2 regions of the Nitratireductor sp. ATLC21 genome follow, and region 2 is predicted to be linked to the other one. Evidence: predicted binding sites of a transcription regulator. Region 2 holds the regulator's gene; the other holds the start of a gene.

Region 1 (3,740 bases), on a different contig from region 2:
TTGTAGCTGATCTGCTTCCATGCGGCGGCGAGAATGACCAGCGTCATCGCCTGACCGCCATTGAGAACGGGGTTCCAGTCGATGCCCATCGCCTTCATGTAAAAGGCGATCACGCCGATGGAGGGCTGGAACATGAAGAGCCACATCACGCCGGCAACGGCAGGGGCCACGGCATAGGGCCATATGAGCAGTGTCTTGTATGCCCCCGCCCCCTTGATGACCTGATCGGCCATCACGGCAAAGAGCAGCGCGACCGACATGGAGACCAGCGTCACGAAGAAGGTGAAGACGGCGGTGGTGACGAAGGACTGAAGATAGTACCGGTCGTTGAAGAGATATTCGAAATTCGAAAACCAGACAAAGCGCGCGCCGAGACCGAACGGATCGGGCAGAAGCAGCGACTGGTAAAGGGCCTGACCGGCCGGCCAGAAGAAAAAAACAATCGTCACTGCGAGCTGCGGCGCGAGCAGCAGATAGGGCAGCAAACGGTTATCGAAGGTGACGCGCTTTTCCATGGGCAAACCAAGAATGCCAGGGCCGGCAAGATTTCTGCCGGCCCCGCAGGTTTCACAGACTTATCGCGTCGACTGCTCGAAGCGGCGCAGCAGCTCGTTGCCGCGGTTCACGGCTTCGTCGAGCGCTGTCTTGGCGTCCTTCTGGCCCTGCCAGACGGCTTCCAGTTCCTCGTCGATGATGGCGCGGATCTGGTCGAAATTGCCAAGACGGATGCCCTTGGAGTTTTCCGTCGGAGCCTTGCCCGTCATCTGCAGAATGGCAATGTCGGTGCCCGGGTTTTCTTCGTAGAAACCCTGCTCCTTGGTCAGGTCATAGGCGGCGGTGGTGATCGGCAGATAACCGGTGTCCTGGTGCCACTGGGCCTGCACCTCAGCGCTGGAGAGATAGTTGAGGAATGCGGCAACACCGGCATATTCCTCGGCCTCGTGGCCCGACATGACCCACAGCGAAGCACCGCCGATGATCGTGTTGTAGGGCGCGCCTTCCGCATCCGGCCAGTAAGGCAGGTTTGTCACGGTGAAGGGGAAGTCGGCCTCGGCCTTCACACCGGCATAGCCGGCTGACGATTCGGTGAACATGGCGCACTCGCCCGAGCGGAAGCGCGCACCGCCCTCATTGCGCCGGCCCGAATAGCTGAAGAGGCCTTCCTTGGCCCATTCGCCCATCTTGTCGATGTGCTGCACCTGCAGATCGCCATTGAAGGCGAGTTCGGTGTCGGTGCCGGCAAAGCCGTTGGCTTGCGTGGCAAACGGCACATTGTGGTAGGCGCTGAGATTCTCGAGATGAATCCAGGACTGCCATGCCGTCGTCAGCGGGCATGCAGAACCGGCTTCCTTGAGCTTGACGAGCAGTTCCTCGACTTCCGGCCAGGTGGCAGGCTTCGCCTCGGGGTCAAGACCGGCCTCCTCAAGCGCCTTCTTGTTGATGTAGAGAACGGGCGTGGAGGAGTTGTATGGTAAGGACAGCATTTCGCCGTCCGTATTGGTGTAATAGCCCGCGACCGGCGCGAGATAGGCGTTCGGATCAAACTCGGCTTCAGCCTCCGCCATCACTTCATAGACCGGCTTGATGGCGCCCTTGGCCGCCATCATTGTGGCGGTGCCAACCTCGAAAACCTGCAGAATGTGCGGCTGTTCGCCAGCACGAAAGGCGGCGATGCCGGCGTTCAGAGCTTCGGAGTAATTTCCCTTGAGGGTGGCAACGACCTCATAATCTTCCTGGCTGGCATTGAAATCGGAGACCTGTTTTTCCAGCAGTTCACCGAGACGGCCGGTGAAGGCATGCCAGAACTGGACCTGGGTCTGCGCCTGTGCGGCGCCGACCATGGCCGGAAGCGCCACGGTCAGAGCCGTGGCTGCGGAAAGCATTGCGCGAAATCTCATTGTGTCTCTCCCTGTAGCGTCGATCGCCGGTTAACCGGTCTCTCTTGGTCGGCTTGTGTTACCGTTGGATGACAGCATCTGTAGAATACATTGTCCATACCTTTTCCAGTATAGAAATTTCATACTACAGCACAGCGCTCACGCGATTGGCCTAGCCTCTCGCCATCCTATACAAGTGCAGGGTCGAATCGAATTCTGGGTCTGAGGATCAAATGAGTTTCCTGACGCGGCTCGCGGCTGGTGCTATCACGCTCTTCGCGCGCTTCATCACTGCCGTGCGGGCCGTTTGGGATGGCATTGAACCTATCCCCCGACAGCGAATTTATTTTGCCAATCATGTCAGCCATGGCGATTTCATTCTCCTGTGGACGGTCCTGCCTCCGCGCCTACGCGAGCAGACCCGTCCGGTGGCGGGCGCGGACTATTGGCTGAAATCCTCCGTCAGGCGCTTTATCGGCCGCGATGTGTTCAACGCCGTGTTGATCGATCGCGACCGCAAGACACGTGCCGACGACCCGATCAAGCAGATGGCCGATGCACTGGATGGCGGCGCCTCGCTCATCATCTTTCCCGAAGGCACGCGCAATGAGACGAACAATCCGCTTCTGCCTTTCAAGAGCGGGATCTTTCATCTGGCAAAACAACGGCCCGACATCGATCTCGTTCCGGTATGGATCGCCAATCTGAACCGTGTCATGCCAAAAGGAGAGTTTGTTCCGATTCCGCTGATCTGCACGGTCACGTTTGGTGCGCCCTTGCGTGTGGAATCCGACGAGACCAAGGACGCATTTGTGAAGCGAGCACGCGACGCGCTCCTATCCACCTCCGGAACAGTCGAAGGCAACGCATGATGAACGAGCATCAGATAGACCTTCTGAAACTGCTCGGCGGGCTCACCGCCGTACTTGTTCTGGCCTCTCTCGCAGGACGCCTTCTCAAGCGCAAGCTCTCCCCCGACGGAACCAACACCGTCATCGAAAACCTGAACGACCGGGTGAATGCCTGGTGGGTGATGATCATCCTGATGGGCGGCGCGCTGCTTTTCGGCCGATTGGGAGCCATTCTGCTCTTCGGCTTCGCTTCCTTCGCCGCCCTGCGTGAGTTTGTGACGCTGACGGACACACGGCGCGGCGATCATTGGGCGCTTGCCTCCGCATTCTTCATTGTTTTGCCGGTTCAGTATTATCTGGTTTATATCGACTGGTATGGGCTCTATTCGATCCTCGTTCCGGTCTATGCGTTTCTATTGATGCCCATCATCTCGGCCCTGCGGGGGGACACGGACCATTTCCTTGTGCGTGTGGCGGAAGTCCAATGGGCGCTGATGATCTGCGTCTTCTGCGTTTCGCATGTGCCGGCACTGCTTACGCTGCAGATCCCCGGCTATGAGGGGCGCAACCTGCTTCTGATCGCCTTCCTGGTGGTCGTCGTGCAGTCGAGCGACGTGCTGCAATATGTCTGGGGCAAAATGCTTGGGCGCACGAAGATCGCGCCAAAACTCTCTCCCTCCAAAACGGTTGAAGGCTTCATCGGCGGTGCGCTGAGCGCCACGCTTGTCGGCGCGGCACTGTTCTGGATGACACCTTTCACGCCATTTCAGGCGGGACTGCTGTCCTTTGTCATCGTGCTCATGGGCTTTTTCGGCGGGCTCGTCATGTCGGCCATCAAGCGCGACCGTGGCGTGAAGGACTGGGGGCATCTGATCGCCGGCCATGGCGGCTTCATCGACCGGCTGGATTCGGTGATCTTTTCCGCCCCCATCTTCTTTCACCTCGTGCGTTACTGGTGGTCGCTCACATGAACAAGACCGAAAACCGCCGCCCTCTGGCGAGCCGCGACACC
Region 2 (3,740 bases):
CAACGGACAAAATCGCGCTCTTCAGGCTTTTCACATCGCTCTTTGAAACGCTCGATGTGCGCATCCCCGAAAGTGCCCCGACATCCGCTTGGGAGGAACGCGCTTCGAGAAACTTGTCGTCACTTGCACCCCGCCCACGCCAGGCGTTCCTTCTGGTGGCTGTCGAAAACTTCCGTCCGGAGGAAGCGGCGGAAATTCTGGAAACCGACATGAATGGCATCAATGCGATGCTGCACGAGGCCAGCGAGGAAATCTCCCGTCAGGTGGCCACCGACATCCTCATCATCGAGGATGAGCCCTTGATCGCCATGGATATCGAGGAGATGGTCGAAAGCCTCGGTCATCGCGTCGTCGGCAACGCCCGCACCCACAAGCAGGCTGTCGAGATGTTTGCCAAAACCCAGCCCAAAATGGTGCTGGCAGACATTCAGCTTGCAGATGGAAGCTCGGGCCTTGATGCGGTGAACGAGATTCTTGAAGGGGCGACAGTCCCTGTGATCTTCATCACAGCCTTCCCGGAGCGTTTGCTGACTGGCGAGCGCCCGGAGCCGACTTTCCTTGTGACGAAGCCTTTCAGCCCGGAGATGGTCAAAGCGCTGATCAGCCAGGCGCTTTTCTTCGATCACCAGGCTCGCGCGGCGGCCTGAGGCAGCGCAACACCTTTCTGATGAAAAAGGTCGCCTTCGGGCGGCCTTTTTGTTTGCCGGTTTTCTTTCTCCGGGAACCAATCTCCGTGGATAGCGTTTAACTGCCATAACTAAACGGAGAGACAGAATGCTTTACTGGGCACTTATATTCCTCGTCGTCGCTCTTATCGCCGGCGCCCTTGGTTTTGGCGGTATTGCAGGCGCTTCCGCAGGGATCGCACAGATCCTGTTCTACATCTTTCTCGCCCTTCTCGTGATTTCTCTGGTCATGGGACTGATTAGAGGGCGCGGTTAAACGAGTACATCTGACGTAAACGAATGCGGCATCCGACGATGCGGACCATCCATGGCTTCCGCGTCGGGCAGACAGTGAAAGGAGAACGCCATGGAACATATCGCTGCGCTTCTTCTGGTTGTCGGCTGCTCCGGCAACATGGCTGAATGCCGCGAACTTCCCGCCCCCGCTCCGATTTACGAAACCTTTGAGGAGTGCGAGGCCGAGAAGCCCATTTCCCTGCGCGAGCTTGAAGGTGAGGCGCCACGGGTGATGGCAACGTGCGTCTTTGTGGATCCTGCACTCGTCTACGATGACGCTGTGCTGGAGTGGGACATCACCAAAGACGGGAAGCTGACGGCCTCTCTGGAACCGGTCAACAGCTTCGCAGTCGCTCACAATGAGCATGCGCGTCAGAAGAACATTTTCACCGAGTAATCAGACAACAGCTTCAGCAAAAACCCCGGCCAAGTGCCGGGGTTTTTGTCTCAGGCTTCTCGAATGGCGTAGCCTGCACCGCGAATGGTGCGGATCACATCGGGAAGCCGCCCCTGGTTCACGGCCTTGCGCAACCGGCCCACATGGACATCCACGGTGCGCTCGTCGATGTAAATCGTCTCACCCCATACATTGTCGAGCAGCTGGCTGCGCGAAAAGACCCGCCCCGGATGCTGCATCATGAATTCCAGCAAGCGAAACTCTGTCGGCCCCAGACGGATCTCATTCTTGCGCCGGTAAACGCGATGCGATTCGCGGTCGAGCACAATATCGCCCACAGACAGCACCGTTGAGAGAACCTCAGGCTTGGCTCTGCGCAGGAGCGCCCGCACACGCGCGACGAATTCCGGCGTCGAAAACGGCTTGACCAGATAGTCGTCGGCACCGGTGGAAAGACCGCGAACGCGGTCGCTTTCCTCACCGCGCGCGGTGAGCATGATAATGGGAAGACGCTCGGTTTCAGGACGCATGCGCAGCCGGCGGCACAGTTCGATGCCTGATACGGCCGGAACCATCCAGTCCAGAACGAGCAGATCCGGGACATTCTCCTGCAACCGCACCTCGGCTTCATCGCCGCGCGAGATCATCTCTACCTGATACCCTTCCGCCTCCAGATTGTATTTCAACAGGACGCAGAGCGGTTCGTCGTCTTCAACGACCATGACCTTGGGGGCAATCATGGAAGGCATTCTCCTAAAGCATTGCTACGGCCGTTCAGGCATCCGTATCGACCGTCATCTGTGTTTCATCAAGCTTCGGCCGCTGGACCGGAAGCTGCTCCCCCGTCACCACATAATAGGCATTCTCGGCGATATTCGTCACATGATCGCCAATGCGTTCCAGATTTTTCGCGCAGAAGAGAAGATGCGTGCACGAGGTGATGTTGCGCGGATCTTCCATCATATAAGTCAGCAATTCCCGGAACACCGACGTATACTGAATGTCGATTTTCTCGTCGTCGTCGCGTAACTGGATCAAGGCATCGGCATCGCGCTTCACGTAATGCTCGACCACAGCATTAACCTGCTGCAGCACCAGGCCTGCCATGGCATCTATGGAATGCGCTAGTGTTCGCGGTGTAGCGCTCTGGCCCACCGCGCTGACGCGCTTGGCAATGTTCTTCGCAAGATCACCGATACGCTCCAGGTCGGCTGCCATGCGAATGGCACCCACAACGCTGCGCAGATCCTGTGCCATCGGCTGGCGCTTGGCGATCAGTGTGATGGCGCGTTCGTCGAGATCGCGCTGCTTGGCGTCCATGATCGTGTCATCGGAGATAACGCGCTGCGCCAGCGCGGTATCGGAATGAAGAAGGGCATTGGTGGAGGCGCGGGTCATCGCACCGGAGAGATCGCCCATATCGCGAATGAGGCGGTCGATCTCACCGAGTTCCTCATCGAAGGAGCTGACTGTGTGCTCGCCCATGATCTGGTTCCTTATCTGTGCGTCAACCGAAGCGACCGGTGATGTAATCCTGGGTCCGCTTGTCATCCGGATTGGTGAACATCTTGTCCGTCGGACCTTCCTCGACAAGGTTGCCCAGATGGAACATGGCCGTGCGCTGCGAAACGCGCGCCGCCTGCTGCATGGAGTGCGTAACGATGACGATCGTGTAGTTCTCGCGCAGTTCGTCGATCAGCTCCTCCACCTTGGCGGTGGCGATGGGATCAAGAGCCGAGCACGGCTCATCCATGAGGATCACCTCGGGCGAAACCGCGATGGCGCGCGCAATGCATAAACGCTGCTGCTGGCCGCCGGAGAGACCTGTGCCGGGCTCATGCAAACGGTCTTTCACCTCGTTGAAGAGGCCGGCCTTCTGCAGGCTGGACTCGACGATTTCATCGAACTCATTCTTTTTGGAAGCCAGGCCATGGATGCGCGGCCCATAAGCGATGTTCTCATAGATCGACTTGGGAAATGGGTTAGGCTTCTGGAAAACCATGCCAACACGGGCACGCAGCTCCACCACATCGATCTTAGGATCATAGATGTCTTGATCATCAAGCGTGATCTTGCCTTCGATCCGGCAGATATCGATCGTGTCATTCATGCGGTTGAGACAACGCAGAAACGTGGACTTTCCACAGCCCGAAGGGCCGATAAGCGCCGTCACCTGGTTTTCCAGAACATCCAGATTCACATCGAAAAGCGCTTGCTTCTCGCCGTAGAAGACACGCACATTCTCACCGCGCATCTTGAGAGGTTTTGGCTTCTGGCTCGCATCCAGTGCTTCTTCGACAGCAGCATCAGTGAGCATATTCATGTCCTTCCACTCCGTTACCAGCGACGCTCGACGCGCCGCCGCAGAATTATGGCGGTGA

The links. Region 2 encodes PhoB, which activates phosphate uptake and scavenging genes when phosphate is short. Its sites were predicted from a motif close to TGTCATNNANCTGTCAT; they were not measured.
Region 1: ugpB (sn-glycerol-3-phosphate ABC transporter substrate-binding protein UgpB) is a predicted target of PhoB. The motif match lies at 1,956-1,972, and genes of this name have one in related genera.

What each region holds. Positions count from the first base shown of each region.
Region 1 is NZ_JBXUOU010000004.1:263,593-267,332, forward strand. Features, by position in the region: gene ugpA (sn-glycerol-3-phosphate ABC transporter permease UgpA) at 1-515, opposite strand, end outside; gene ugpB (sn-glycerol-3-phosphate ABC transporter substrate-binding protein UgpB) at 576-1,898, opposite strand; gene AC2CHD_RS19240 (lysophospholipid acyltransferase family protein) at 2,111-2,749, shown strand; gene AC2CHD_RS19245 (phosphatidate cytidylyltransferase) at 2,749-3,699, shown strand; gene AC2CHD_RS19250 (CDP-alcohol phosphatidyltransferase family protein) at 3,696-3,740, shown strand, end outside.
Region 2 is NZ_JBXUOU010000003.1:602,459-606,198, reverse strand. Features, by position in the region: gene AC2CHD_RS17420 (response regulator) at 1-647, shown strand, start outside; gene AC2CHD_RS17415 (DUF1328 domain-containing protein) at 775-942, shown strand; gene AC2CHD_RS17410 (hypothetical protein) at 1,033-1,359, shown strand; gene phoB (phosphate regulon transcriptional regulator PhoB) at 1,410-2,096, opposite strand; gene phoU (phosphate signaling complex protein PhoU) at 2,134-2,844, opposite strand; gene pstB (phosphate ABC transporter ATP-binding protein PstB) at 2,867-3,682, opposite strand; gene pstA (phosphate ABC transporter permease PstA) at 3,697-3,740, opposite strand, start outside.